2 regions of the Bacillus sp. SRI_025 genome follow, and region 2 is predicted to be linked to the other one. Evidence: a T-box and tRNA genes for the amino acid it is inferred to sense, from the RefSeq annotation. Region 2 holds a T-box; the other holds one or more tRNA genes.
The links. The T-box of region 2 lies ahead of glyQ (glycine--tRNA ligase subunit alpha). A T-box ahead of a tRNA ligase gene usually reads a tRNA of that ligase, here a tRNA-Gly.
Positions count from the first base shown of each region.

Region 1: it encodes a tRNA-Gly, which carries the amino acid that the T-box ahead of glyQ (glycine--tRNA ligase subunit alpha) is inferred to sense. The anticodon was not compared.

Region 1 covers NZ_JBYEGB010000003.1:477,493-493,506, forward strand. The annotation lists gene AC20OE_RS12110 (DHA2 family efflux MFS transporter permease subunit) at 1-1,264, opposite strand, end outside; gene AC20OE_RS12115 (biotin/lipoyl-containing protein) at 1,304-1,936, opposite strand; gene yhbH (sporulation protein YhbH) at 2,301-3,464, opposite strand; gene AC20OE_RS12125 (PrkA family serine protein kinase) at 3,591-5,486, opposite strand; gene AC20OE_RS12130 (YrpD family protein) at 5,863-6,570, opposite strand; gene trmL (tRNA (uridine(34)/cytosine(34)/5-carboxymethylaminomethyluridine(34)-2'-O)-methyltransferase TrmL) at 6,742-7,215, opposite strand; gene AC20OE_RS12140 (amidase domain-containing protein) at 7,259-8,161, opposite strand; gene queG (tRNA epoxyqueuosine(34) reductase QueG) at 8,225-9,373, opposite strand; gene AC20OE_RS12150 (hypothetical protein) at 9,457-10,053, shown strand; tRNA gene AC20OE_RS12155 (tRNA-Gly) at 10,152-10,225, opposite strand; gene AC20OE_RS12160 (hypothetical protein) at 10,353-11,009, opposite strand; gene AC20OE_RS12165 (hypothetical protein) at 11,090-11,371, opposite strand; gene AC20OE_RS12170 (PqqD family protein) at 11,368-12,273, opposite strand; gene AC20OE_RS12175 (hypothetical protein) at 12,257-13,723, opposite strand; gene AC20OE_RS12180 (ABC transporter ATP-binding protein) at 13,701-14,447, opposite strand; gene AC20OE_RS12185 (hypothetical protein) at 14,563-14,775, opposite strand; gene ssuD (FMNH2-dependent alkanesulfonate monooxygenase) at 15,317-16,014, opposite strand, start outside.
Region 2 covers NZ_JBYEGB010000002.1:473,726-489,739, reverse strand. The annotation lists gene AC20OE_RS07415 (4-hydroxy-3-methylbut-2-enyl diphosphate reductase) at 1-147, shown strand, start outside; gene AC20OE_RS07410 (Nif3-like dinuclear metal center hexameric protein) at 185-1,306, opposite strand; gene AC20OE_RS07405 (tRNA (adenine(22)-N(1))-methyltransferase) at 1,299-2,015, opposite strand; gene cccA (cytochrome c550) at 2,136-2,495, opposite strand; gene rpoD (RNA polymerase sigma factor RpoD) at 2,797-3,918, opposite strand; gene dnaG (DNA primase) at 4,124-5,953, opposite strand; gene AC20OE_RS07385 (YaiI/YqxD family protein) at 5,987-6,487, opposite strand; gene AC20OE_RS07380 (pyruvate, water dikinase regulatory protein) at 6,749-7,570, opposite strand; gene ccpN (transcriptional regulator CcpN) at 7,596-8,234, opposite strand; gene glyS (glycine--tRNA ligase subunit beta) at 8,402-10,447, opposite strand; gene glyQ (glycine--tRNA ligase subunit alpha) at 10,440-11,327, opposite strand; T-box leader at 11,440-11,617, opposite strand; gene recO (DNA repair protein RecO) at 11,657-12,427, opposite strand; gene AC20OE_RS07355 (YqzL family protein) at 12,463-12,606, opposite strand; gene era (GTPase Era) at 12,755-13,660, opposite strand; gene AC20OE_RS07345 (cytidine deaminase) at 13,653-14,051, opposite strand; gene AC20OE_RS07340 (diacylglycerol kinase family protein) at 14,165-14,551, opposite strand; gene ybeY (rRNA maturation RNase YbeY) at 14,529-15,008, opposite strand; gene AC20OE_RS07330 (HD family phosphohydrolase) at 15,009-16,014, opposite strand, start outside.

The sequences.
Region 1 (16,014 bases), on a different contig from region 2:
TCGTATAAATCGTTGTGATCAAACTCGTACCGATGGAACCGCTAATTTGTCTCAATGTATTAGACATCGCTGTACCATGGCTGTTTAAGTGCTGTGGTAATTGGTTCATCCCTGCTGTCATAACCGGCATCATAAGAAGTGACATACCAAATGCACGTACTGCATACATGAGCACAATGTGACTATAAGAAGTATCAATGGTCAGCTTTGTAAACTCATATGTCGTGACAACGGTAATGAGCATCCCCACAATCGCAAGCGGACGAGGTCCAAATTTATCAAACAAGATCCCTGAAATCGGGGACATAATGAGCATCGCAAGTGCCCCTGGAAGCATTAATAGCCCAGATTGCAATGCCGTAAACCCAACGAGGTTTTGCAGATAAATCGGAAGTAAGAACATCCCTGTATATAAGGCAACCGTAATAATGATGTTAATAACACTTGATAATGAGAAAATGCTGTATTTAAATACGCGGAAATCAAGCATCGGATTATCAACTTTCAACTGTTGGAAAATAAAGAGAATAATCGCAATCGCACCAATAATAATCGTAGATAAGACGATCGGATCTGTCCAACCATCACTTCCTGCTTCACTCACTCCGTAAAGAAGGGAAGCAAAACCAACGATTGAAAGAATCGCACCAAGACTGTCCAGCTTGATTTTTTTAGGCTCTACAATATTTTTAAACATAAAGAAAGCCGCGATAATGACAATCGCACCGATTGGCACAAGTCCGTAAAACATAATACGCCAAGAATAATGTTCAATAATGTAGCCAGATAATGTTGGTCCTACTGCAGGAGCAAACATCATCGCAAGACCGAAAATCCCCATTCCTTTCCCTCTGTTTTCCGGAGGGAAAATAAAAAGGATTGTTGTCATGACGAGCGGCTGTAAAATACCGCCGCCGACAGCCTGAATCAAACGGCCGATGAGCATGGTTGAAAAGTTTGGCGCAATACCGCAAATAAATGTACCTAGTGTAAATGAGATCATGGCCACTAGGAATAAGCTACGCTGTCCAAAACGTGTGATTAAAAACGCAGACAACGGAATCAGCACACCGTTGACAAGCATGTAGCCTGTTGTCAGCCACTGAATCGTCGTTGCACTCACATTAAATTCTGTCATTAAATGGGGCATAGCTACGTTCAAAAGCGTTTGGTTTAAAATCGCTACGAACAAACCGGCCATTAAAATGATCAGTAAAGACAAGGAGCCTGCTCCCTGTTTTGTCGCTGCAGGTTGATTTGCCATCTCAGACAACCTCCTTTCATTTTTTGATATCAATCATCATTAAGATGAAATTTTGACAGAAGCATTCATACCTGGAAGTACTTTGTCTGATGGATTTTTAATTGAAATTTTCACTGCTACTTTTTGCGTTACTTTTGTATAGTTACCACTTGAATTTGTTGCTGGCAGCATATTGAATGTTGAGTTTGTCGCATAACCAATTTGTTCAACAGTTCCTTCAAATGTTGTATCAGGATCTCCATCTACAACGATGTCGACTTTATCGCCTTTTTCAATGTTTTTAATATCTGTTTCTTTAATATTTGCTGTGATGTAAAGCTTGCTTAAATCGATTGTTTCACCAAGAACTGTACCAGGCTGCACTTGTTGGTTGTTTTGGATTTCTTTTTTGACTAATGTGCCATCAGCCACTGCTTTAATGTTTGTTTTTGTTTGTCCTTCAACTTTTGCAACTGTGCTGTCTTTTTCCACTTCGTCACCTTCGTTGATATCCCAGCCTTTGATTTGTCCAGCTGCTGGTGCTGTGATTTGATACATGTCACCTGTCACTTTAGCCTCATCTGTTTTGACAAAGTTTGTGCTTTCGTAGTAGTAATAAGCACCTCCGGCAATAATGGCAAGAATTACAATAAGGCCAATAATGTTCGTTAGCAATAAACGCCCTCTGTTCATGTTTTGTTTCTCCTTTCATGTATAAAAATATAGTGTCATCTGCTTTAGCAAACTTAGAATGCCCATCATCTGACAGAATATGAAACAAGCTCAACAATCTGTCTTTTTCCCTTGATCTACCCCCGCCCGAAACATGGTGTGCAGCCCATTTATATTTATTGTTCAATTATGAGCAAGGAGCAGAAAAAGAAGAAAAGACGATCGGCATCTTTTTTGAAAAACTTATATTTAACAAGATTAAATATTAATAAATGAAAATTGAAATGTCAAAGAGAAAGTTTTACTTTTTTTCTGGTGATCCCTTCCTTCTCCACACAAAAAACCTTTCAGCCCTTATGCTGAAAGGTTTTTTCAAATGTGCTCGTTATGAATGAACTTCTTCCTGCTGAAAAAATTTTTTTAGTGCGAGAAAAACGTCTGATTTTTGCTTCAGAATATAATGCTTAAATTTCTCATCCTGAATATGCTTGTATGCTGACATTAACGTAGAATGCCGGTTGTATTGATTCACTTCACCATAGCAAAATAAATTGGCTTTTTTCATGATCTCAGAAACAAGTTTCACACACCGGGCGTTATCTGATGTCAAATTGTCACCATCAGAAAAATGAAAAGGATAAATATTATACCGCGACGGCGGGTATCGTTCGTCTATGAGCTCTAGTGCCTTTCGATAGACAGACGAGCAAATGGTCCCCCCGCTCTCACCCCGCGAGAAGAAATGTTCTTCGTCTACCACCTTCGCCTCTGTATGGTGAGCAATGAATTCAATATCAACTGTCTCATACTTTGTCCGTAAGAAACGTGTCATCCAAAAGAAAAAACTTCTCGCCATATATTTTTCCCAAAGACCCATACTTCCGCTCGTATCCATCATCGCCAAAACGACGGCTTTCGACTCTGGTTTGGTCACTTCATTCCACGTTTTATACTTGATATCCTCCGGGTAGATGGGATAAAAGGAAGGACTGCCTGTCATCGCATTTCGTTTAAATGCCGACAGCATCGTTCGTTTTTTGTGGATATTTCCTGTTAACCCGGTTTTGCGAATATCATTAAACTCAATTTGTTCGACAATGATGTCGTCAAGCTCCTTTTGCTTGAGGTTTGGCAGCTCCAGTTCACGAAACAGTGCTTCCTCGAGATCCATTAATGAGACTTCTGCTTCGTAATAATCCTCACCAGCTTGATCTCCAGCGCCCTGCCCCTTTCCTTGACCCTGCTTACTGTCTGAGCCGTCACGCGCAACAACATCGCCAACCTCGCTGTCTCCATCCCCTTGACCCACATGCTTATTTTTGTCGTAGTTATACCGAATTTTATATTCATCTAATGAACGAATCGGAATTTTAACAACATCTTTTCCATTCGACATGATGATGCTTTCTTCTGTGACAAGATCCGGCAAATTGTTTTTAATCGCCTCTTTGACTTTTTTCTGATGACGCTGCTGGTCGTCATAACCTTTTCGATGGAGGGACCAGTCTTCCTGAGACACAATAAACTGACTTTTTTCTTGCCGGGACATCCATCCCCCTCCTCACCTTTTTCCACAATTCTTCCTTTATCCTATGCTGCTCGTCATCCAAGTTGACGATCATTTCTAAAAAAGACATTACCGGTGCTGATGCGCCAATAATGCCTCCTTCATTTATTAACGATTCAGAAGACTGCCTACATATTTTAAAAGTTCATTTGCACTTGTTGAATTATAGCCATGCTCATCAATCAATCTAGCCACTACTTCGTTGACCTTCTTCAGCTGCTGTTCATCCGGTGTCTTCGTCGATGTCGTAATTTTCACCACATCTTTTAGATCGGCAAACAACTTCTTCTGAATGGCCTCTCGCAATCTCTCATGAGAATTATAATCAAAGCGTTTTCCCTTTCTCGCATAAGCCGAAATACGAATCAGAATTTCTTCTCTAAATGCTTTTTTGGCGTTTTCAGAAATGCCAATCTGCTCCTCAATTGAACGCATGAGCTTTTCATCAGGATTCATTTCTTCACCCGTTAACGGATCACGCAGCTTGTTTTTATTGCAATAAGCCTCAACATTATCCAAGTAATTATCCATCAGCGTTTTCGCAGACTCCTCATAGGAATACACAAATGCCTTTTGCACTTCCTTCTTCGCAATATCATCATACTCTTTTCGCGCGACTGAGATGAAATTCAAATAACGTTCCCGGTCCTCGCTGGAGATAGATGGATGCTGATCAAGCCCTTCTTTTAAGGAGCGCAGGACATCCAGTGCATTGATCGATTCCATATTCTTTCGAATGATGGTAGATGAAATTCGGTTGATTACATAACGCGGGTCAATTCCGCTCATCCCTTCATCATGAAATTCCTTTTTCATCTCATCAATGTCGACTGACTGGAAGCCTTCGACACTTTCTCCGTCATACAGACGCATTTTTTTCACCAAATCAATATCAGAACGCTTCGGCTCTTTCAATCTCGTCAAAATGGAGAACATTGCTGCTACCTTCAGCGTATGCGGGGCAATATGCACATCTGAGACATCACTTTCTGAAATCATTTTATGATAAATGCGTTCTTCTTCTGTGACCTTTAAATTATAAGGAATTGGCATCACAATAATTCTTGAATGCAAAGCCTCATTCTTTTTATTTGAAATAAATGACCGGTACTCGGTTTCATTCGTATGGGCGACGATCAATTCATCTGCACTAATCAAGGCAAATCTCCCTGCCTTAAAATTTCCTTCCTGCGTTAATGACAAGAGGTGCCATAGAAATTTCTCATCACACTTTAACATCTCCTGAAACTCCATCATCCCTCGGTTTGCTTTATTGAGTTCTCCATCAAAGCGGTACGCACGGGGATCTGACTCTGATCCAAATTCGGCAATGGTTGAAAAATCGATGCTTCCTGTTAAATCGGCAATGTCCTGAGATTTCGGATCAGACGGACTAAAGGTACCAATGCCGGTCCGTTTATCCTCTGAGAAAAAGATCCGCTCGACCCTTACATCCTCAATTCTGCCGCCATATTCCTCTTCCAGTCTCATCATGTTCAGAGGCGACAAATTCCCCTGCACACGAATCCCATATTCTCTATAGAAATCCTCCCGCAAATTTTGCGGAATAAGATGAAGCGGATCTTCATGCATAGGGCAGCCTTTGATCGCATAAACTGCGCCATGATCTGTCAGTGAATATTCTTCAAGTCCTCTTTTCAATCTAGTGACAAGCGTCGATTTCCCTCCGCTTACTGGTCCCATCAGTAATAAAATACGCTTCCTGACATCCAGCCGCTTTGCGGCAGGGTGAAAATATTCCTCCACTAATCTTTCGAGTGATTCCTCTAACCCAAACAGCTCCTGATCAAAAAATTTGTAGGTTCTGACCCCATTCTCCTCTTCAATCCCGCTGTCTTTAATCATATGATAAACGCGAGAATGAGCAGATTGAGCGACAAGTGGATTTTCCTTAATAATGTCTAAATAATCGCTGAATGTGCCTTCCCATTTGAGACGCTGCTCTTCTTCTCTGTGCTGTTCGATTTTCTTTAAAATATCCATATGAACCTCCTCTTTCAAGATTGAAGCTAGAAATCAGATACTGTTTTACAATCTATGCGGAGGCGTCCTATTACATGCTTTCGTTCTTCAAAATGACGAATTGGCAAACTGAATTGACAACCATCCGCAAGACCCTTCATAATAAAGGAAAAATAGGAGAAAAATGATTTTCTTCTCCTGCTTTTCAAGGTGAACTTCACATCATATGAAACAGGCAGCGAACGGAACAAAGGGATAAGGGGGAGCTTATATGAGAACGGTCATTATGATGGGCGTCATCATTACGTTTTTAGTATCCATTTTCACTGCTGGCTACGAAGGCAAGCCTGGGAAATGAAAAAAAGGATGTTCCATTTGCGGAACATCCTTTTTTCATTTAGTTCGTTGTTTTCAGCACTTGCATATTCACTGTATTCCCTGACACCTGAACCTTCGTAAAGTCTTGCGTATCGACCACAGGTGTGACGGCACGATTATCTAATGTGATGTCAGTAAAACGAGTAGAGAAGTTCGCACGGATGTCTTTTCGATAAATATCGTCAGTTACTGCTACCGTCGACAGTAGTTTCCACTTAGTCACAGCGCCAATGTTTGAGTTTTGAATTTCTGTAATAATGCGGCCGGTATAGCCAACATTATTTGTACCCCAGAACGTCGCTCTAGTATGCCCATTCAAATTTTTATAAATCGTCATTTGAACAGTACTTCCAGGTTTAAATCCCTTTGTATACGTAAAGTCATTTTTCCCTTCGATATATGTCTCTTGATTATTTGCTCCTACTTTCATCGTAGGTTTCCACACATTATAGGTTGGACTGTATTGAAGCCCAATATCCGCTTCCTTTGAACCTGTGAATCCAGAATAAATATAAGCTGTACCATTTGACACACTCATTGCGGGAGGGAGCTGAATTTTTGTGACCAATATGGATCCGTTACTATTGATATAAGTGCGCCCGCCAATCCCTTTTGATAGCTGCGCTGCTTCTATCTCCTGCGTCTGAGAGAGTCCTGGAATACTGACTGGAATCGTCCCCATTAAAATTGCTGAGCTGATGGCACTAGTGATCAGTAGCTTTTTCATCTCATTACTCCTCCTAATGGATTCATCATTTTTTAAAAACGTCATCACAATCTATCATACTACCTATTTTTTAACATGTCAAAAAAGTATAATTAAGTCATATTTTTCATCTGTCTGTATCTTATCTCACATAAAAAAGCCGAGATCAGTATCTCGGCTCTTATCATGATCTTATATGAGATCGCGATATTGCTGCTGGCGAAGTGCCTCATATACAAGAATGGCTGCCGTATTCGACAGATTCAGAGAACGAACATGCTCTGTCATCGGTAAACGAAGACAACGGTCCATATTCTGTTCAATCAAATCTTTTGGCAATCCACTTGTCTCTCTGCCAAAGACGAAGAAATAGTCTTCATCCAGCTGAGAGTAATCAAATGTCGTATGCGGCTTTTGGCCAAATTTTGTGATATAGAAAAATTGCCCCTTCGGATGAGCCTCAAACAATTCATCAAGTGAATCATGATAGACCACATTGGCATATTTCCAATAATCGAGTCCTGCACGCTTCAGCATTTTGTCATCTGTCGAAAAACCAAGCGGACGAATCAGATGAAGGGTTGTATTTGTTGCTGCACATGTACGCGCAATATTTCCAGTATTAGCTGGAATTTCTGGTTGATATAAAACGACATGAAGTCCCAAAAAAGTTCACCTCTAATTTTCTTTTCCGCTCAACATTATACCACTAACTACCTTTCGCGGCATCGTCCAAAATGTGAAAAAACATATATCGAATAGCAGGTGTATAGGCGGTCGAATCCTCGTATGACCAATAACGCATGCGGCAGTCATACGTCTGTGCATTCACAAGAGGCATTCCGCCTTTGTCATGATCAACAACAATGGTTGTATGATTATACCTTCCATCACCTTCAAAATCGTAGCAAATGACATCTCCAATTTGAAGCTCGCGTGGTTCTTTGAGTTTCTTTGCTCTCAAACCCGCTTTCGAATTCGCTAAATAATTTTTCATCGCATGAGCCACCGTCCAGCTATAGCTCCACGTATGCGGACGCACCCACCAGCCAGACCCGCGGTTCGGATATCCTCTTGTTGGCGCATTCCCTGCTTTCAAACATTGTGAAATAAAATTTGTACAGTTATCTTCAAAATTTTTATAGGCTGGATTCCGCTTATTCCAGTAAGTCTCCGCATACTGCACGGCTGCCCGCCGGTCATAGTGAAAAGCTCTACCGAATTGTTCTTCGGTCTGAAAGCGCTCATCCATAAGCTCTTCCCCTTGCCGCTCTTCTAGCATCATCCGATCTTTGACAAGCATGTCGTTATAAAGAAATGCTTCTCTTTTTTCCACCTGTTCCTCTAAATAAAAAGAATCGTCTACATCCTTGCAGACATATGTGAGATGAGCAAGGTACTGCACATGCTGAGCTCCATCATCTTGAATGGCTGAATCGAGAAGTTTTGTTTTTGCTTTCGCCTTCACAATTTCAACCTGTCTTCTAGCAAAAAGCTCTTTTTTCCGCTCTACTGCTTCCACATCAGACATAAGCTGCGGCTGCTTGATTGCACGGTCATTGATTAAATACGCCAGCCTGTCTTCTAAAGTTTTCTCTAATAATTGTTTCACACACAGACACCACCAAACATTTTTTAAAATCTCTGTTTGGTTCATTCTATGTTCACAGGGATGTTATTTAGTATTTAAAGGTGTCTGCAGGAGCTCAATCCCTTTCACAATCTCCGCTTTCGCTTCTTCATCACTTTCCCGCTCAAGAGCCTTTTCCAGCTCTGGGAGCTGCTGATCATCGCCAATTTTCCCAATTGCCCAAGCAGCTGTTCCCCGAATGACCGGTCTTGGGTCCTTGTGCATCAGCTCAATTAACACTGGTAAGGCAGATGTATCTTTAAAATGAGCGAGTGCCAAAATTGCATTCCGCTGAATGGGCTTTTTCCCCCGCCATGAACCTGAAACATGACCGTATTTTTCCTTAAACTCACGATTGCTGATCGTCAGAAGCGGCTTTAACAGCGGCTTTGCAATTTCAGGATCCGGTTCCATTTCAGGATGCAGATGAAAATCTTTTCCTTTATTGATCGGGCAGACAGTTTGACACGTATCACACCCGTACAATCGATTTCCTATTTTCGAACGAAATTCGTCAGGTAAAAACCCTTTTGTCTGCGTTAAAAATGAAATGCACCGCTGAGAATTCAGCTGTCCAGGATTCACAAGCGCACCTGTTGGACACGAATCCACACATTTATTGCATGTTCCGCACTGGTCTTCAATTTTCTCATCCGGCTCAAACGGGACATTTGTGATCATTTCAGCCAAATACACATAAGATCCAAACTCTGGCGTGATAATCATACAGTTCTTTGCACTAAAACCAATGCCAGCACGTTCTGCTACAGCACGATCAGACAATTCTCCTGTATCCACCATTGATTTTGTCCGTATATCGACATGCTTGCTCCGCAAAAATTCTTCGAGCATATCAAGCTTTTCTTTCAGCACGACATGATAATCTGTTCCCCATGAAGCCCGGCAAAAGATCCCCCTTCTCGCATCCTTTGTACTTCGTGGAGCATCTTTCATTTTGGAAGGGTACGCGAGCGCTATCGCAACAATTGATTTGGCCTTCGGAAGCAGCAAAGAAGGGTTTGTTCGTTTTTCAATATCAGGCTCTTCAAAACCTGACAAATACCCTAACGATTCATGTAAGATGAGGCGGTCCTTTAATGAATCAAATGTATCGGCACTTGCAAATCGAATTTTATCGACACCAATTTCTTTCGCATATTGAATCAATTCTTCTTTTAATTCTCCAACATGAATCACCTTGCAAACCTCCTTTCTTTGTTTCTTCTGTTGTTTTCAGTATAATACGAGTGTATCATGACCGATTGGAGTGAGTCACTGTGAAGATACATATGGAAATTTCTCATCCTCAAAACCCGTCTATCCATGTTGGGCAGATTGAATATTCGCATATTGAAGTTGGCACATCACCTCAAATGTTAAAAGGCCGCTTACGCCTGTTTCAAGAATCTTTATTTTTTGAATACGAAGATAAAGTCTTAGAAGAAGTACCAGCCATCAAAGAATGGACGGATCTTTTAAAAGATGTTCCTTTCCTTTCACTTCTTTCTGATATCCAAAAGGAACAATTTATTGACTCGACCAATTCCGTACAGGATTTGTCGATATTTTTCTCACTAAAATATTTCTTACCCATCCTGACATTAGATGCCGATCGCATCAAAGGACCGCTTTCACTGACAAAACATGAGGCTGGTCACATCGAATGGCAGGACGGCGCAGGACTGAATGGATTATTTTCTCAAGCAAGTACAGCACATATTTCTCCAGACACAAAGAACATTCTTCAAATCATCCTTTTCCCTCCATCTATTTCCCGGGAAAAGAGTGAAGCTCTTATTCAATCCTTGACGAAGATGTTTGTACAAATACATGGCGGAGAAAGCAAATATGAACTCATTGAAAAAGCACTGTAGCCTGACAGTGCTTTTTCACATTATACTGACATAATAAAAAACGCAACACTTCGTTTATCTATGAAACGAAATACTGCGTTATAAACAAAATTATGTATTGGAGCGGGTGATGAGAATCGAACTCACGACATCAGCTTGGAAGGCTGAGGTTTTACCACTAAACTACACCCGCATCAATTTTTTAAAAGCAACGTCATCGCGTTGACTTTTATTATGTTACAACTTTCTTAACAATTCGTCAAGAGAATATGAAGATTTTTCGTCAAAAAAATTCATATTCTCCGTATATATTACGATAGTTATTTATCTAGCTGGATATAAAATAAGTATGCATGTGACTTATTTTTCAGCGCTTGCTTTGGATTCTTCTCAATCTCTTCAAATATAGTTGAACCCCCGTCTTTCCCCATCGCCGCTGTATACGCAATCAGAGCCTTTTCTCCAGAAGCAACTTTGATAGTTTCAGGTTGTGCAGAAAATACATAGTCACTTACTTTGAACGGAAAGCTTGATGTCGCTTTCGTCATCCCATCATTCTTTTTATCTGACCAAATACTAAATTGTGATTCATATGTATCTTTCTCATGATGTAATTGAAGAAGCACATTCACCGTTTGGTCGGTTCCATTCTGGTGTAAAGTAAAGGTAGCAGATGATGCTTCCTTATTCACTAATCGGCCATTTTTGTAATGGCTCCCGATAAACGTAATACTCTTGTTCTTCTTCGTTAATCCTTTCAGTGTCAGAGCCACCTTTTCATTAGTCGTTGCTGCTTCTAGTAAGTTTTTTTCTTTTTTTGAGAGTTTCATTTGTTCGATGGTTACTTGTTTTTTAGTAGCAGGCTCTGTTTTTATTGTCGAAACCGTCTTTTCGGTTGTCGTTGTTTCCGCAGCCTTCTCGCCGCATCCTGCTAATAGAAAAACTGTGAATAAAAGAATGCTCCATTTTTTAAACATTGTGATCCCCTTTGATGTTTTTTATTTCTTATTATACTAAAATTTGGTTTGTCATACAAAAAAAGATTAGGAGAATTCTCCTAACCTTTCGCTCTTTTCTGCTTTATTGCTGATAGGCATGCCACAATGAGAAAACTCGCAGCAAAAATCACAATCATATAAATAAAAAAGTTTGGCTTGATCTGAAAAGTAAATGCGGACGAGCCTTCCATTTCAAAAGCGAGACTGTTAAATAATAAAGCATCATTCGTTTTTGATTGAAATAAATGATAGAACAATACGCCGATTGTCAGCATCGGAAAGCCTAAGAACCCTAGAAAACCACCAACTATTGCGCCTTGTTTCATCGCCTGTACGTTCATGATCGTTGTCCTCCCATTCCCCCAAGCAATAGCTGCTTCATAATGGATTTACCATCCCCCATAAACGGAAGAAGATAGAGTAATTGAATAAAATACGAGATTGAAAAAATGAAAAAACCTGTCGAAACCGGATTTTCTTTTAGAAATAAAATGGTCACTATGATGCCTGCTGCGCCAATCACACCGGGAACGAGCGGTCCAAGCAGCGTAATCCATACCTGCTTTTTCTGAAACGGATCTAATACGGGTCTTACAAACTTCACTGACATCATATCACTCGCAAAAAAGCCTTGAGGACCATCTCGCCCTGCAAATTTCCGATGCGCATAGCCATGTGCCGCCTCATGTAAGGCAGTTCCGGTAATTAACCCGAAATAAATAATCGTAAAATAAATCGCAATGGCTGCAATCGATGGATCAGGAATGAATAAAAAAGCGAGCCCTGCCATGACCATGAAAAGCATCCAGAAAAAGATGATTTTACGCGTCACCATGAGCAAAGCCGTTCCAAAAATGTGAAGGAACGAGTGACCAGTACAATCAAATCGTTCCTTCATTTTGACTTGATACTGCTTGAAAAATTGACAGCAGGCTGTCACAATCCGATACGGTGAATGATAATGAATGGACAGCAAGTGATGCTGATTCAATCCCGTCATCAGCTGATAAAAGTCACGAGCAATCACCGACTCATCGACCTGAAATAAATCGGCGAGCTCTGCTGTAATACTCGCTTCTGTCCTTTTACCGTCCACTTTCGTTAACATATGATAGGCACTTTCATTGATCGGGAGTGTGCTTCCATACTGCGTATCCGTGAGATGCCTCTTTTGTAAGGTCACATACGGAGCTAGTTCCGGTACCCGCTCAATCTTTAGTTTATTGTTAAGAAGTTGAATCATGTGAATACCTCCATGAAAAACCTTTGTATATGGCAAAGATGAGCAGACCCTCAAATGCAGCGACAAGCAGCCATTGAAGCGTTTGACTCGATGCCCCTATGACATAGTTTCCAATAAAAACAATCGGAATCATGAGTAAAATAAGCGCTCCAAATGAAAATATGCCTGTGTAGGGATTGTTTCGATCAAGAGGAAGTAAAATACCTACTATATAAAAGAGCGCAGTGGCATTGCATAAGACAGCGGCACCAATCAACGCGTGCCAAAATTGATCAGGAAGCGTCAGCGTTGTCAGCATGAATAAAACAATTTGCAGTACACCAACAAGCAGAAGGCCGATAAACTTATACAAAGCCACTTCCCATGATCTCAGGCCAAATGTTTTATACATCCCCAGCATTCGTTTATCATTGCCAAACGAATTGAAGGCTGTTAATCCAGCAAGAGCACATAGAACAAAAAACGCTTCTTGTTCAAAGCGGAATCCAAATTGATAACGAACGAATAAGATCACAATGAGAAGAATAAGAAAGTTTAAAATGTTTTCTTCATTCCGTACCTGTGACTTCATTTCCTTCACAATAAGTGACCACTTTTTTGAAGAAGAGAATGGCAGCTTGTGTAAAAAGGTTAACGCTTTTTTCTCTGCCATAATCGGCATCATCGCAAGAGAAAGAAATGCGCCGCCTGCCGATAAAAGGATGAACAGAATCAAGATGGCATAATTCACCCCTTCAGGAGACATTCCTTGTGCCGCTAAGAAAAACGGTGCTGTAAAATACATCAAATGATAATCAAACTGTAGATATGATTGCTGAATTTGGCTAATATCAAAATGCGTCAATCCATACGCAACAACGAGTGCCAATAAAACAAATATCGCTGCAAATTTTTGCAACGGTAATTTTAATTTCAAAACGAGTAAATAAGTGATATTGTAAATAAACTGCAGGAGCATTAAGACAAAGAGCGACTGCAAAAGCACCATCAAAAAGAAAGTAAAGATAAAGAAAATACCTATTCCCTGGGCAATAAAATTAGGTAAAAGCAGAATACCGATAAAAAATAAAACAAGTCCTGTCACCACTGTCACCATCGGAATGAAGTATCCAAAACTTTTCTGAAAGGTAGAGAGCGGAAACCAGCTGAGCTGCATAGAAAACCGGTCTTGTTCAGGTGTTCTGACCTTGATCAAAACGAATAACAAGCTTGTAAAAATAGAAGCATTGATTGCCATTGAGACAACGAGTAATCCAAGTGACCGTTCATCTCCATTTAAGAAAGCCTTCATAAAGACACCTGTAAAGCTATATCCGATAATGGCCCCCATTGTGACGGCAAACAAAAAGAATAAGACCACAATGATCCGCTTCGTTTGAGAATCAAAGAGCTTATACATCTCCTGCTGCCACATTTTAAGCATCATTTTAGAAATGATTAATGATTTCATCAAAATGTGCACCCCTATCACTTAACATTGAAGCTTTCAGAAACACCTGTTCCAGTGTGCTTGATTGATACTTCTCCTTTAAGGCTGAGACTGTTCCTTCATCCATTTTATTTCCCTTAGAAATAATGGCGATTTTCTGGCACAGCTCTTCCGCTGAAAGCATATCATGCGTTGAAAGCAAGATTGCACCATGATGCTCGGCATACCGCTTCATCAGTTTCTTTGTGTTTATAACCGCTTCAATATCAAGTCCTCTAAAGGGCTCATCCATGATCACCAATTGACTATCAAGCATAAATGCAGCAATCAGCTGTGTCTTTTTTTTCATCCCATGTGAATAGGTTTCGATCGGTCTTGATAAAGCCGAGTCCATATCAAACAGTTCAATTAGTTGATTTCTTCTGTGAATTGTTTTACATTCATACATAGAAGAAACAAACTCTAAATATTCAGCACCAGTCAATGCTTCAGGGAGCAGCAGGTCATCTGGAACATAGGCTACTTGTTTTTTAAAGGATGGTTCATCATTAGTGACGCCCTGCAAATGAATTTTTCCTTCTGTATGCTTAATGATGCCAAGTATACAGTTAATCATCGTTGTTTTACCCGAACCATTCGGTCCAGCAACAGCAACGATTTGATGAGGGTCGATCTTTAAATGAAAATCATTGACAGCAGTCACGTTATTTTTATACGTTTTGGTTAAATTCTCGATCGTAAACATATAACCTCCAAGTGTCTGCATATTCTTTAAAAACAGATCAGGCTAAACCGCCCGCCACAGACGGTTTAGCCCTGGTGTCTTATCTAAGAAGTAAAAAGATGAATCCTAAGTATAGCTACTTACATTCAATTTGGACTTTTAAGCCACTTTCCCACTGAACGGCTCCTGTAAAGCTACCCTTGCCGTTTGCGATACACCAAACTGCTGCTCCTAGAACGACTGTTGCTCCCAATCCAAGAAGGACAGCAACAAATACTAAGAACCAAGCTTGGTCCATAATAGCAGGTTCCATAGTGGAATAGTCAACTTGCGGCGCTGCATAAGTCATACTTTTCACCTCCCAGCTTATGATGATCGTATCATAGGCGTCACACGCCAAACATCTACAGAACATCCCATTTTTGACCGAACATACATTTGATTAAAATGTGACTTTTTATTCAATTATTCACCTTCATCTGTTTAAACCCTCTCTTATTTACTAGATTTTAACACCTCTTAAGAACCACAAAACCCATTTAATGTCATTTGCACCATCTTTTTTCTTCTCTTTTTCAAATAGTCCATATTTATCATCTATCATTTTTATTCTTTCTTTTTTGTGAGATAGAAAGAATTCCCCCGATATATCAGATATAAAAGTCCTGATTATATGTCGCAATAACATCAATTATGAAATATTTACTGATCATTCCGATAAAAGAGTGAGTATATTTTCCTTCTTCTCTTGACTCTGAAAATATGTATATACAAGAAAATCGATTGGGAAAAAAGCCCTTACCTTGTTCAGCAGTACACAACATATGACTCGCTCCTATTCTATGAAAAAAAGCAAAGCAGCCATCGCAGACTGCTTTGCTTTTTCATATTTATGAGGAACTAGCAGCAGAGGCTGCATCTGGAAAATGATTGTTCCCAATGATTTCACCAGCTGGCACAGAGAGTCCTGTATCCCCCGATCTCTTGAATGGAAGGAGCGGGAAAACAAGCTCTGCTAAATAATAAGCTTCTTCTAGGTGCGGGTAACCAGAAAATATAAATGTATCAATGCCTAGAGACTGGTATTCTATGATACGATCTGCTACTGTTTGCGGATCTCCGACGAGTGCTGTTCCTGCACCGCCGCGTACTAAGCCAATGCCTGCCCAAAGATTTGGGCTGATTTCAAGTTTGTCTTTCCTCCCTTGATGCAATTCCACCATTCGTCTTTGACCTACTGAGTCCATCCCCTGTAAAACTTTTTGCGCCTCCTCAATTGTTTTCTGATCTAAATGACGAATCAGATGTTCCGCTGCCTGCCATGCCTCCTCTTCGGTATCTCTCACGATCACATGAAGACGAATGCCAAACTTCACCGTTCTTCCTTCCTTTTCAGCCTGTTTCTTCACTTGTGCAATTTTCTCTTTTACTTGTGCAGGCGGTTCGCCCCAAGTTAAATAGACATCTGTATGCTTGGCAGCCGCTTGAATTCCTGCTGATGATGATCCGCCAAAAAAGACTGGTGGATGGGGGGTTTGAGCTGGTGGGAATAACAGCCGGCCATTTTCCGCTTGTAGATGTTTGCCAT
Region 2 (16,014 bases):
ACTGCTGGTGCTTCAACACCAACACCTATTACAAAGGAAGTCATTCGTTTCTTAGAAAACTATGAACCGGATGATGAAACGACTTGGAAGATTGAACGGACCGTTCCTCTTTCTAAAATTTTACCTCGCGTCAAAACAAAGAAATAAGAAAACGTCAGAGCGGATATGCTCTGACGTTTTTTGTTTACATAAATTGAAATGGGTTTGTGTTTGATTCAGAAACAAAGAGCTGTACGTCATACTTTTTATCTGCACATAGCGATTGAAGCTTCGCCTTTACGCCCTCTTTCATAATCTTTTCAGCATAATGCCCTGGGTCCACTACGTTCAGCCCAAGCATCATGGCATCATGCGCAACATGGAAATAAAGGTCTCCTGTCACATACACATCTGCACCCATTCTTTTCGCTTGATGGATGTATTTATTTCCGTCTCCGCCAAGCACCGCCACTTTTTTCACTACAGCGTCTTGATCTCCTACAAAACGAGCACCATTCACATCTAGCTTCGTTTTCACAAATTGTGTGAAATCTCTAAGTGTCATAGGCTCATTTAGCTCTCCAATACGGCCAAGGCCTTTTTGAATAGGAGGAAGATCTGTCGTGTGTACACTATAGGCGACTTCTTCATAAGGATGTGCTTTGATCATGTCGCGAATCACTTGTTTTTCTATGCTGGCTGGGAAAATGGTTTCAATCCGCACTTCTTTCACAAATTCTAATTGACCCGACTCCCCAATAAACGGCTTAGCTTCTTCTGATGGCAAAAAGCTGCCTGTCCCTTCATTTGAAAACGCACAATGGCTGTAGTTGCCGATATGACCTGCGCCCGCATTTCCTAAAGCTGTCCGGATGGCCTCTTCAAACTCTTCAGGGACATACAAAGCAAGCTGTTTGATTGGATCCTCGTATGTCGGCACTAGCACACTTGTTTCTTCAAGCTCTAGAGCCTCAGCAAGCAGGTCATTGACTCCGCCATCAGCTACGTCTAAATTCGTATGTGCCACATATACCGCAATATCATGTTTGATGCATTTTTCAATGATCCGTCCAGCTGGCTGATCTGTCGCTACATGTTTTAATGGACGAAAAATCGGCGGATGGTGCGCAATAATGAGATCCACTTTTCGCTCGATCGCCTCATCTACTACATTCTCTAATACATCCAAGGTGATCATCACATTGCTTACTTTTTTATTCAATGTTCCAATCTGGAGACCAATTTTATCACCTTCCATGGCATATGCCTTTGGTGAAAATTGTTCAAACAATTGGATGATTTCATGCCCGTTTACTGTTTTAGCCAACAGTCAAGACCTCCTTTAGCATCTTTATTTTCGCATTCAGCTCTTCAAGGCGCTCTTTGTTTTCTTCTGTCCGTGCTGCCTGCTGAATTTGATTTTCTATCTTCTCCATATGCTGAAGCTCTTGCATCCACTTGCGCTGGAAGACGTCATTTTGCTCTTTCGCAAGAAACGGACCAACCAGCATGCCTGCTTCAAGTGACATTCCTTCATAAGCTTTATCTTTATCGCCTTTTTCTGCGATGATGATTTCGTATATTTTGCCGTCCTCTTCTAAAATGACTTCATCCATCAATTCATACCCCTCTTGATAAAGCCATAAACGAATATGGTGGGCATGGATATTCGGCTGAAGAATGAGCCGCTCATGGCCTGCGAGCTTATGCTTGCCCTCATTTAAAATACTTGCAATGAGTGCCCCGCCCATACCTGCAATCGTTACAGCATTCACTTCACCTTTTTCAATGACTTCAAGGCCATTTCCTTTTCTGACCGATATTTGTTCATCTAATTCAAGTCTATGTACTTGCTGCTGCGCCGATTGGAGCGGTCCATCGGTAATTTCACCAGCAATGGCTTTCACTGCTTTTTGATGCAGGATCGCATAGCATGGCAAATAGGCATGGTCTGAGCCGATATCAGCGAAGACTGCCTCATCTGGTAAAAAGTCTGCGACTTTTTTTAATCGTTTGGATAAATTCATTTCATTCATACGTATCACTACTTTTCTTTAATGTTCATACTTGTCTATCTTATATAAATTATGGACTTTTTAAAAGTCGTTTTCAAATGAAAAAAGCTCTTCTTTTGAAAAAGAGCTTTTTGTGTACGGTTATTTAATTTTAGATACCCATTCCGCCATTTCATCGAGCTTTTCATTCGGAATCAGCCCGCCTGGCATCCCGTTGCCGCCTTCTTGAATTTTCTTCTTGATGTCAGCTACTTCAAGCTTGTCTCCAACACCTTTTAAAGCAGGACCTGCTCCGCCTTCATAGTTTTCCCCGTGACAGCTTAGACAGTTCTGTTTATACAATTCTTCCGGCGTCGCATTTGCTGTCTCTTCTTGCTTTTGCTCTTTGCCCCCTGAGGCAATTTTTTCTTCATCTTTCAGCCCCTTCATTGATAAGAAAAAAGTGAGTCCAATACCTAAAATGGCAATCAATAAAAATGGTATAAGTGGATTCCGTTTCATTTCTTTCATCCTCCCCTTTGTGAAAACCCCTTTGAGACTATGCAAACAATTCTAATTCTACTTTAATTTTACAAAAAGTAAACGAATTATGATACAAAACTTTGGTCAAGTTCACAGATTAGACAAAAATGATTCAAGATGAGAAATGAAGCCTCCAGCACATTTAGATGTATTTTTTATACATCTTTTCTCTAAGAACGTTGCAAATTCATTTGTTATTCAGTAAAATATAATCAGATTGAAAAAAGCGTTTTCATTTTTGATAAGAAAGAACGGATCTCTTTCAAGATCCGTCCGGTTTCTACTCTAAGAAGTCTTTTAATCGTTTACTTCTGCTTGGGTGTCTTAATTTACGAAGAGCTTTCGCTTCAATTTGTCGGATACGCTCTCTTGTTACGCCGAACACCTTACCAACCTCTTCTAACGTGCGTGTTCTTCCGTCGTCTAGTCCGAAACGTAGTCTCAGCACATTTTCTTCACGGTCCGTCAGCGTGTCTAATACATCTTCAAGCTGCTCTTTTAAGAGTTCGTACGCAGCGTGGTCAGATGGAGATGTCGCCTCTTGGTCTTCGATAAAATCACCAAGATGCGAGTCATCTTCTTCACCAATAGGTGTTTCTAAAGATACAGGCTCTTGCGCAATTTTAAGAATCTCTCTTACCTTTTCTGGAGTTAAATCCATGTCTTCAGCAATTTCTTCAGGCGTTGGTTCTCTGCCTAGGTCTTGCAGAAGCTGTCTTTGAACACGGATCAATTTATTAATGGTTTCCACCATATGAACCGGGATCCGGATTGTTCTCGCCTGATCGGCAATCGCACGTGTGATCGCCTGTCTAATCCACCAAGTCGCATATGTTGAGAATTTATATCCTTTGCGGTAATCAAACTTCTCAACCGCCTTCATCAGACCCATGTTTCCTTCTTGAATCAAGTCAAGGAACAGCATACCACGACCGACATAGCGTTTCGCAATGCTGACAACGAGACGAAGGTTTGCTTCCGCTAATCTTCTTTTTGATTCCTCATCGCCCTCTTCGATCTTTTGAGCGTACGTAATTTCTTCTTTAGCAGATAACAAGTTGACGCGTCCGATTTCTTTTAAGTACATACGAACAGGGTCATTGATTTTGACACCTGGTGGTACGCTTAAATCATTCAGGTCAAATTCTTCTTCCGCTTTAGCCAGCTGCTGAACATTTGGGTCTTCTGTCTCTTCGTTTTCACTAATGAGCTCTACACCCTGTTCGCCTAAGTATTCATAGTATTCATCCATTTGGTCTGATTCAATTTCAAAGCTAGACATACGCTCTGCAATTTCTTCGTATGTTAAAACGCCCCGTTTTTTACCCGTTTCAGTGAGCTTATCTCTCACCTGTTCAAAGGTTAATTCAGTTTCGGTTTCGTGGGCTTGTTTATCAGCCATTATGGATCCCTCCTTCCAAAGCTTGCAACGAATTCTAAAGTAACTTGCGATTTGCTTCCGCCCTGCTTTTCTCTCTCTGTCAAACAGAAGACGAAGCAAATAGGAATAAAATAAATAATGATGAAGGCAAGATGCTTGCGGTCTTATGCTCCTCCCGTAAAGGATTCATTGCCAGCCGTAAGTCCTGTCATTAATAATAGACGTATTACTTCAGCGAACGGTTCAACTGAATAATTTCTTTTGCAAGTGTTGCCGCTTTGAAGAAATCTTTTTGCCTCTCCGCTTCTGCACGTTCTAGTTCTTTTTCCTTTATCATTGACAAATTCCGATGATTCAACACTTTTTTTACATAATCACTTAATTCAGCCTCACTTAGTTCGTCTCCGACTTGAATCATCAATATATCCGTCAGCAGCTGATTCATGACATCATCTTCTATCCGGTTCATCAGATGCTGCGGCGTTGGTTCTTTGCCTTCTTCATACAAGGCATAAATGTACGTTGCCAGCGCCCTGTGCGAATCTATATTAAATTCAATTCCGATTCTGTCAAGTACTTTGCGGATCACGTCATCGCTTTTTAACATATGAGCAAGCAGCATTCGCTCTGCATTTTCATATGCCGGCCGCAGACGCTTTCTTCTCACTTGTGTTGACAGATGTGCACGCCGTTTTTCAAGCCCGTTTTCTTCCTGTGTGCTTTTGGTTTCTTGCCGCTGCTGCTTTTCAAACAGCTCCAGTTGTTCTTTTAATGAATCAAGTGAGATCGAAAACTCCCCAGCAAGCTGTTTCATGTAAATCTCTTGCTCCAAAGAGCCGTTTAACCGGCTGATTTCTCGGAGAACCTGCTTCATATAAGTAAGACGGTCTCCTTCGTCTGATAAGTTTTTTCCTCTTCGGAAAAAATTCATCTTAAACGTCATTAATGTCACACTTGCATCTATGATGTCATTCCTAAATTTCTCGCCGCCATATTTACGAATGTAATCATCTGGATCAAGTCCATCTGGTATCATGGCAACGCGAACTTTACATCCTCTTTTTCCAAGCAAATCTGATGCTTTCATGGTCGCTTCGTATCCGGCCGTATCAGAGTCATAGCAAAGGATGATCTCTTCTACATTCCGCCTGAGAAGCTTTACGTGCTCTTCTGTAAGAGACGTACCCATTGTTGCAACACTTTCACCGACACCTGATGTAACAGCTGAGATGACGTCTGCAAATCCTTCAAAAAGAACTGCCCGTTCGCGTTTGCGAATATGCATGCGTGCGTCATGAAAGTGATAAAGCAGCTTACTTTTATGAAAAAGCGGCGTTTCAGGACTATTCATATATTTAGGCTGCTGATCACCAAGCGATCTTCCGGAAAAAGCGATGACCGTTCCATGATGATCATGAATGGGAAACATGACACGATCTCTAAAGCGGTCAAAAAAGCCTGTGCCGTTTTCACGTTGAATCAAAAGACCAGCCTTCTCCATCATCACAGGATCAAATCCTCGTTTTTCTAAAAACTTGGTCACGAAATCCCAAGAATCAAGAGCATACCCGATCTCAAACTTGGCAATTGTTTCATCCGTAAAGCCTCTGGACCGTAAATAATCGAGTGCGTTTTGACCTTCCTTTGTATTTACCAGCAAATGGTGGTAAAATTTCTTAAGAAGCTCATGGGCCTCAATCATTTTATGATCTGCAGTGTCCTCTTGCTGAGAGGAACTCATCTGAGCATTCGCCACCTGATCAGGCAGATCAATATGGTACTTATCAGCCACATGTGAAACGGCTTCAATAAATGAGTAGCCTTCCATTTGTCTGAGGAACGAAAACACGTTGCCTCCTGCACCACAGCCAAAACAATGGAAGATTTGCTTATCTGCTGAAACAGAGAATGAAGGAGTATTTTCACCATGGAATGGACAAAGACCGAAGTAATTTCGACCTTGCTTTCTAAGCTGTACGTATTCTCCAATCACTTCGACAATGTCTGCGTTTTTTTGGATCTGCTCCAAAAGTTCATCTGGTATACGTTTGCTCATCCTAATAACACTCCGTCGTACATTATTCGCCTTTTAATTTAAAAATCCTTCATGATTCGACAGGATTTTTTGTAGTTGCGCCATAAATCGCTTCTTATCCTCTTCTAAAAGCTTTTTGGGACCTTTTCCGTATACACCTTTTCTTCGCTGTTTGCTGGAAACATGCCTGCGTTCCAAATCAAAATCAATTGTTTCGTTTGTGTACATTCGTCCTCTTTCAGACAGAACAATGACCTGTCTCGGAAGCAGTAAGGAGGCAAGACCAATATCTTGGGTGACGACAATATCATGTGCGGCAGCTGAGTTGGCAATGACTAAGTCCGCTGCTTCCTTATGTGTATCTACAAACCGCCAATCTTCAAGTGGAGATCTTTTGGTTTGAAAATGCTCATATGAAGCAATGAATGTCACTGGTACTTGAAATTGAGATGCGACAGAAAGGATTTCGTCTTTTACAGGACAAGCATCTGCATCGACATAAATCGTCCTCTCTTTTTTACGTTCATTCAGGTGACTAATTCTCCATCCCTCCACCTTATTCCTGCTTTAGAGAAGCAAAAAGACCATACTTTTCCCCCATAAAGCAATCAACAGTAAAACTCATTTTGTCGAAAAGTTATGTTCAGAATCACTTGACTTCTGCCAATATTAGTTTATTCGTTCTTGACTTAACTTAAACCTAAAATCAATCATTTTATCACAATTTTTTATTATAATACAAATGCAGCAAATATGCTATTGTTTTTGTTTACCCGTTTCCCACCATAGGAAAAACCCAGGAGGAGCATCCTGAGTTTATTCGGAACCTCTTTTGGTCAGCATTTGATGGATGACATTTGCCGTTTCCTCAACTGCTTTATTCGATACATCAACGACTTGACAGTTAATACGATCAACCACTTTTTCAAAATACTCTAGTTCCTCTTTAATCCGCTCAATGTTCGCATAAATAGCGCGATCATTTAAACCAAGAGATTTTAAACGCTCTTTGCGAATATGATTTAGTTTGTCTGGACTAATTTTCAAACCGATACATTTCTTCGGATCAACTGAAAATAACTCTTCTGGCGGATCAACTTCAGGTACAATTGGTACGTTCGCTACCTTCAGCCGTTTATGCGCCAAATATTGAGATAATGGTGTCTTGGACGTGCGTGATACACCAATGAGTACAATATCAGCCTTTAGAATACCTCTTGGGTCTCTGCCGTCATCGTATTTCACAGCGAACTCGATGGCTTCTACCTTTTTAAAATAGTCCTCATCTAATTGACGTACACGACCCGGCTCATGTTTCGCTTCATTTCCATAGGCCGTCTCCATTTTATCAATGAGTGGACCGATGATGTCATAATAAACAACACCGTTTGCTTCTGCTTCCTCGATTAAGAATTGGCGCATTTCTGGCACAACAAGAGTAAAGCAGACGATCCCATTATCTGCTTTCGCCAGTGAAATGACTTCTTTAATCGTACCAACATCCTCTACATACGGGATTCTTCTAATATTTGAATGGTCTGATGAGCCGCCATCAAATTGGCTAAGTGCCGCTTTGACCACGAGCTCTGCCGTTTCTCCTACTGAATCTGATACCACAAAAATTACGCGATTACTCATAACATCCCCTCGCAGTCTTCTGTCATTAGATTATTTCGTTCTCCGATAAGCTGACAAGTATTTTCGTCATGTTTGTTTTCGTGATTCTTCCGACTACTTCAAAGCCTTTTTCCGTATCTTTTATCACAGGAAGTGCATCTATTTGCTTTTCAATCAAGTGCTTCGCCACATCCATAATGAAATCTTCTTTGCGGCAAACGGTGATGTTCGGCATTCTTGTCATAATAATATGGACAGGGATAGATGGAAGCTCCTGTTTCCCTATACTTGCGCGAAGGAGGTCTTTTCTTGATAACACGCCTGTTAAAATAGAGTGATCATCCACAACGAATAATGTGCCCACATCCTCTAAAAACATCGTACAAATCGCATCATAAACCGAAACATTCTCATGTATCACCACTGGAATGGATTGAAAGTCTTTCACTTGAAGTTTTTTCAGCTTATCTGCGAGAAGCTGCGTGCCTGTTTTTCCTGTGAAAAAGTAGCCGACCCTTGGTCTTGCTTCTAAAAAGCCTGACATTGTTAAAATGGCTAAATCCGGTCTGAGGGTCGCCCTTGTTAAGTTCAGCCGATCGGCGATATGCTCTCCAGTGATCGGACCATTCTCTTTGACAATCTGTAAAATCTGCTCTTGCCGTTTATTTAACTCGATTGTACTCACCACCTTTAAATAGAGAGAGCGAAATCTTTATTTTATGTATATCATTTTCATAACTCATCATATTATAGCGCATCTTTGTCCGAATGAAACAAAAATCCACTCAAAAACCGTGAATTAAATGAGTAAAAAACGATTGCCCTTCGGAAAAGGCAACCGTTCTTAGGTATTTATTTTACAATTAAATTGTTCATATTCGCAAATGATTGAATCACTTTGGCTAGTTTGACCATTTGTGCCAAACGATTTCGCTTCAGTTTTTCATCATCCGCATGAACCATTGTGTGATCGAAATAATGAACGATCGGTGTTTTTAATGTATCCAGCGCCTCAAGAGCCAACCTGTATTGTCCTGCTGCTACATGGTCCTTGACAGCTTTCTCTACTTGCTGATACGCCTCAAACAGCTTTTGCTCATGTTCATTTTCAAACAGTTCAGGCTGAATCTCTGCGTCTTCGCCTTTTTTACTGATTGAAATGACACGTCCCAATGCTTCAGCCGTTTCTTTGAAGCTTTCTTGTTTTACACTCTCTTCAAGAACAGCTGCTTTTTTGACGACTGCATATGGCTCAATATTTTCAACATCCAGCACTGCATCAACAACATCATGGCGAATATGCTCTGCTTGAAGAACATATTTTAAACGATGCGTTAAAAATTCAATTAGAGCAGCTTCATGTTCTGTCTTTACTTGAGCAAGTGCTAACAGCTCTTTAAATGAAATATTCCAATGACGGTCAAGCAGGATTTGAACGATACCACTCGCTTGTCTTCTAAGTCCATAAGGATCTTGAGAACCTGTAGGGATCACATCGATTGAGAAGAATGAACAAATAGAGTCGAGCTTATCTGCTACGGCCACAATCGCACCAATCAAAGTAGACGGCGCCTCATCACCAGCAAAGCGCGGCATATAATGCTCGTTAATGCTTCTTGCCACTTCTTCATGTTCACCAAGAGCTCTTGCATATTTCTCACCCATGATTCCTTGTAATTCAGGGAATTCATAGACCATTTGAGTCACAAGGTCAAACTTCGAAATACTTGCTGCTCTAGCCACGCGTTTTGTTGTTTCGTCATCTGCTCCGACATGCGCCGCTAGACGGGTTGCAATGTCTGTCACTCTCTTCAGCTTGTCGCCGATTGTTCCAAGTTTCTCATGGAATACCACTTTATCAAGCTTTTTAATATTGTCTTCAATCACTAGTTTTTCGTCTTCTTTATAGAAGAATGCAGCATCTGATAAACGTGCGCGAAGTACTTTTTCGTTCCCTCTTGCGACATTTTCCAGCGCCTCACTGTTTCCATTTCTGACTGTAATAAAATGCGGTAATAATTCTCCTTGCTCATTTTTCACAGGGAAGTAGCGTTGATGCTCTTTCATTGTTGTCACCAATACTTCTTCCGGCAATGCAAGAAACTCCTCTTCAAAGGAACCAGACAGCACAGTTGGATATTCTACAAGATCGTTCACTTCTTCTAGAAGTTCAGGATCAACAGGAATGACCCAGCCTTTTTCTGAAGATAGCGCATTTAGCTGTTCAGTAATTAATTGTTTTCTTTTATCTGAGTCTGCAATCACAAATTGATCGCGCAAAGTTTGTTCATAAGAAGCAGGAGTGTCAATGCTCGCTGTCGTACCAAGGAAACGGTGTCCTCTTGTTTCACGGCCGCTTTTCACCCCGGCAATTTCAACAGGTACAATCTCTTGTCCAAATAAACAAACAATCCATTTAATCGGACGGATATAGCGTAAATCTTCGCTTCCCCATCTCATGTTCTTTGGAAAGCTTAATGAAGCAGCAATTTCACCTAACGCTGGGAGAAGGTCTTTGACTTGCTTCCCTTCTTGAAACTTTTGGACATGGACATAATCCACTCCTTTGATCTCTTTGAAATAGAGATCGTCTGTTGAAGCACCTTGGCCCCGGGCGAAGCCTTCAGCAGCTTTTGTCCAATTGCCTTCAGCATCTTGGGCAATCTTTTTAGCTGGGCCTTTTGCTTCTTCTTTGATGTCTTCTTGTTTTTCTGCAACACCTTTCACAAGTACAGCAAGACGTCTTGGTGAGTTAAATAAAGCAGTCTCTTCGAATGAAATATTTTGCGTTTCAAACCATGCTTTTACTTTCTCACCTAGTTGTTTTGTGCTCTCTGGCATGAAACGAGCCGGCATCTCTTCTAAGCCGATTTCAAGTAATACATCTTTTTTATTCATGAGAAGCCGCCTCCTCTTTTAGCATAGGGAATCCCAATTTTTCGCGTTCTTCATAATAGGTTTTGGCTACTTTTCTTGCTAACTGACGCACTCTTCCGATATAACCAGTTCGCTCAGTCACAGAAATAGCGCCCTTTGCATCGAGCAGGTTAAATGTATGAGAGCATTTGAGGACATAATCGTATGCCGGGTGAACAAGTCCTTTGTCCATTTGACTATGTGCTTCTTTCTCATAGGTTGTAAATAGCTCGAACAGCATGTCAGTATTAGATGTTTCAAATGTATACACAGAGTGCTCATATTCAGCCATTAAGAATAAATCTCTGACCGTAAATCCGTCTGTCCATTCAAGATCGAAGACATTTTCTTTGTCCTGGATGTAAGAAGCAAGACGTTCAATACCGTATGTGATTTCAACAGAAACGGGCTTACATTCTAAGCCGCCGACTTGTTGGAAATACGTGAATTGCGTAATTTCCATCCCATCAAGCCATACTTCCCAGCCAAGTCCAGCACAGCCAAGAGATGGATTTTCCCAGTTATCTTCCACAAAACGAATGTCATGTTTCAGCGGGTCAATGCCAAGTGCCTTCAATGATTCAAGATATAGTTCTTGAATATTGTCAGGTGATGGCTTAATGATCACTTGAAATTGATGATGCTGATACAATCTATTTGGGTTTTCTCCATATCTGCCATCAGCCGGGCGTCTTGAAGGCTCTACATATGCTACCTTCCATGGCTCTGGGCCGATGCTTCTGAGGAACGTGTATGGACTCATCGTTCCGGCACCTTTTTCTGTGTCATACGCCTGCATTAATACGCAGCCTTCATTTGACCAATGCTTTTGCAGCGTCAAAATCATGTCTTGAATATTCAATGATCGCACCTCCATCTTTTCTACACCAACCGCTATGTATGGCGGGTGGGATTAGAACCTTGTAAGAGAACACAAAAACTCCCGTCTCTATGCTCGCAAGGTTCTTTGCAAACATAGGGACGAGAGTTTTTCCCGCGGTTCCACCCTATTTGCTGGTGTCGTAGCATCCAGCCGCTTTGTTTTACGTTGCTCAAGAATGCCTTTCGTTACGCCTCCATCCTTAGCTCACACCGCCCTAAGGTCGCTTTTATGGATTTTACGTAAGTACTTCTTTCTGTCAATGCAACATATTTTATCTTAGATGATCTTACAAAAAGTCATGGGAGATGTCAACTTTTGTTTTCGTCACCCATTAGCTTTTTCATGGATTCCATTTGATTCATGAATTTTTTTGATTTTAAATAGAGGCCGGAATATTCGTCATAGTAGTGATCAAGCACTTGACGAATTTCTTGTTTCGTCTGAGGCTTCACATCAACCTGACCAAGCCTTGATAAATCAAAATAATGAAACAAACGGAGCAGCCTTCCAGCTGCGGGGGATAAGGGCAGTTTATATGGATCTTTCGAAAAACAATTTTGGCAAATGAAGCCGTTATCTCTTATCGAGAAATGGAACTGCCCTTCTTTTTGACCACAGTGAACACATTGATCAAGTTCAGGCTTCATCCCCATCACTGATAACATTTTAACCTCTACGATAAATAAAATAATATCAGCATCTGTGCCTTCGTTGAGATGACGCAGAGATTGAAGCAGAAGCTCAAACAAATAAGGGTTTGGCTTTTTTTCTTCTGTCCCTTTATCAATCAATTCCGTCATATATGCGGCATATGCGGTCAGAAATAAGTCTTCCCGAATGGCCCGCATACTTTCAATCATTTCGCCTTGCTGGAGCGTTCCAATTCCTGTTGATGATTGGATAAGAAAGGTGCCGTATAAAAACGGCTGGCTTATGGCTGACAGGCGGCTGTTTGATTTTTTTGCGCCTCTTGCCATCACGCCAATTTTCCCATGTTCTCTAGTGAGCAGCGTGACAATTTTGTTTGTTTCGCCATAATCTGTTGTTCTAAGGACGATTCCTTCACTTTTAATGAGCATTTGTCTACACTCCGAGCGCTGGAGGGGGTCAAGAATTATAAGATTGGAAAATCAAATCGTGCTATTTCTTCTTCAAGTACATCGGGTCTTTCCAGGTTCTCCTTTTCTAACTCTTTGAAAAGCAGATACGTGTCAACGCTTCCTGTTTGTGAAAATACGTTCCATGTAAAATTCAACATAAAAACCCCACCTTTCTTTATTAGAAGCAGCAACGCTACATCCAACATATTAATTTTATCTTGACCAGGCTACCTCCATTTCATGATAAACAATTTTTACTAATCGAACCGCACCATTGTCAGATTTGCTGACAAATGCAGCGATTTTTTAATATTCGTCTTCTCTAAATCCGAAGTCACGAAGGTGAGTGGATTTATTACGCCAGTCCTTCTGAACTTTGACCCAAAGCTCTAAATACACTTTTGAGCCTAGAAGTGCTTCAATATCTCTGCGCGCTTTTTGTCCCACTTCTTTTAACAAGCTGCCTCGTTTACCAATGACGATCCCTTTTTGCGAATCACGTTCTACGACAATGGTTGCCGCGACATGGATCTTGCCATTTTCATCTGGCTTAATTGATTCAATCGCAACCGCAATACTGTGCGGAATCTCTTCTCTCGTTAAATGCAGCACTTTTTCACGAATTAATTCAGAAATAATAAACCGTTCTGGATGATCTGTTACTTGATCTGCCGGATAAAATTGAGGGCCCTCTGGAAGATAACCTTCAATCTGCTGAAGAAGCGTGTCGATATTGTTTCCTTCAAGAGCTGAAATTGGCACAATTTCCTTGAATGGATAACGTGTGCGGTATTCATCAATTAAAAGAAACAGTTCATCTGGATGAATTTGGTCAATTTTATTCACGACAAGGAACACCGGTGTAGATGTTTGCTTTAGTCGTTCAATGATGAATTCATCACCTTTGCCATAGCCTTCCTGTGCGTTGATCATAAATAAGATCAGGTCGACTTCCTTCAGTGTATTTTGAGCCACCCTCATCATAAAATCACCAAGCTTATGCTTAGGTTTATGAATCCCCGGTGTATCGATAAAGATCGTTTGTGATGTGTTCGTTGTCAGGACACCTTGCACTTTGTTTCGCGTCGTTTGGGGCTTATCGCTCATGATGGCGATCTTTTGTCCAATAACACGATTAAGAAAGGTTGATTTCCCTACATTTGGTCTTCCAATAATTGATACAAATCCTGATTTGAAGCTTTCGTTAGTCATTTAAATCCTCCGGTGAAAATGCTCCTGGCAATAGTTCGTTTACTGTTGTTTCGTATATATGTCCTTTTAAGTTCGTTAGAATCACTGGCATGTCAGGTGCACATAGCTCTGAAATGACCTGTCTGCATGCGCCGCACGGCGAAACAGGACGGTCTGTATCAGCCACCACTGCTAACATTTGAAAAGATGTAATGCCTTCTGAATAGGCTTTAAAAAGTGCTGTTCTTTCCGCACAATTACACATACCATATGCTGCATTTTCAATGTTGCAGCCGCCATACACTTTTCCATCATTCGACAGTAACGCTGCACCGACTTTGAATTTAGAATAGGGTACATATGCAAAATCTCTTGCTTTGATTGCTTCTGAAATCAACTCTTGTTTGTTCATTCCTAGTTCCCACTTTCAGAAGAAATGGTACCACTGTCACATTTATATTTTACATAATTCACGTGACATTTTCACGCCCATTTCTAAAAATGTTAATAAATAGTAATATTGTTCTATTGCATGATCTTCGGTAAGAAGATGATCAACCCAATCATAACCGAAATTGCGGCGTAAACGCAAACAGCGCCTGCCGCAGCGTCCTTCGCTCTCTCTGCAAGCGGGTGCCTTTCTTCTGTCATCAGATCCACTGTATGTTCAATGGCTGTATTGACAAGTTCAAGCGCAAACATCCCCCCGCAAAGAAGAAGAACGATCAGCCATTCAAATGGGTCAATGCGGAACCAAAAGCCGCAGATCACCACGATGATGGCTGCGACTGTGTGAAATCGAAAATTCCGTTCATTCAAGAAAGTTCGCCATATTCCTCTAAATGCATAGTAAAAACTCCGAAAAAAACGGGCGAGCGGCCTTCTTTTCTTACGATGATCTCGAAAGGCCATAATCATCCAAGATTTTTGTCTGTTTGGCGAACATTTCTTTTTCATCTTCCTCTGTCATATGATCATACCCGAGCAAATGAAGGAAGCCATGAATCGTTAAGAATCCAAGCTCTCTCATAAAGGAATGTCCATATTCCTCCGCCTGCTCTTTCGTTCGATCTACACTAATGATAATGTCACCAAGTACAGGCGGGATATCATCCGCTCCAATGATTTCAATCTCCCCTTCTCCTTCTTCCTCAAGTGCAAAGGAGATCACATCTGTTGGCGCGTCTTTTCCGCGGTATTCTTTATTGATTTGATGAATCTCTTCATTCGAAACGATCGTCACTGATACTTCCGCTTGATCCTTGACCTCAAGTTCGTCTGCAGCAAACTGAAGAAGCTTTTCCACTTCTTCAAGCTGCTCTTTTGATACTTGTCCTGTTTCATCTATTAAATCGATTAACAATGTCATTTACTTCACCTTCTGCTTCGGGGCATCTGGATATTCAATCCGAGAATGGAAAATCCCCTTTAATGTTGTACAAATCGTTTGGCTGATAATATTTAATTCTTTAAATGTCAGGTCACATTCACTAAATTGCCCGTCCTGCATTTTATCCGAAATAATGCCTTTGACAAGCTTTTCAATCCGCTCTGGATTTGGATTATGCATGGAACGAACCGCCGCTTCAACGCTGTCAGCCACAGAAATAATCGCTGCTTCTTTTGATTGCGGCTTTGGACCAGGGTAACGGAATTCTTCTTCTGTCACCTGATCATCACGCTCTTTTGCCTTATAGTAAAAGAACTTTAAAAGAGACTTTCCGTGATGCTGTTCTGCAATGTCGACAAGCTCTTCAGGAAACTTCTTTTCTCTCAGCATATCAGCGCCATCTGTCGTATGGGCAATAATAATATTTTTACTCAGCTGAGGAGAAAGCTTGTCATGCGGATTATCAATGTTCATTTGGTTTTCGATAAAGTATTGCGGTCTTTTCGTTTTCCCAATGTCATGATAATAAGCGCCGACCCTTGCTAAAAGACCGTTTGCACCAACTGCTTCACATGCAGCATCCGCTAAATTCGCCACCATGACACTATGATGATATGTACCTGGTGTCTCGGTTAAAATCTTTTTGAGGAGCGGATGATTTGGGTTAGATAATTCAATCAGCTTCATTGTGGAAAGAATGCCAAACATGCTCTCAAAAACAGGCATTAACCCAATGACCAAGATAGATGATGCAAACCCTGACACAATCGCCATCATGAGGTTCACACCGATTTCAAGCCCTGATGGTGAAGAGTTTTGGATCAGTGTAATGGATAAAACCACAAGTACATTCACCAGCGCCACCAAAAGCCCAGCCTGCAATATTTTTGATCTTGCATTATGTTTTCTTAAAAATAAAATACCCGCCATCCCGCTCATCAGATAATAAGCGCAGATCACATAGTTAAAGACGCCGGTTACTCCT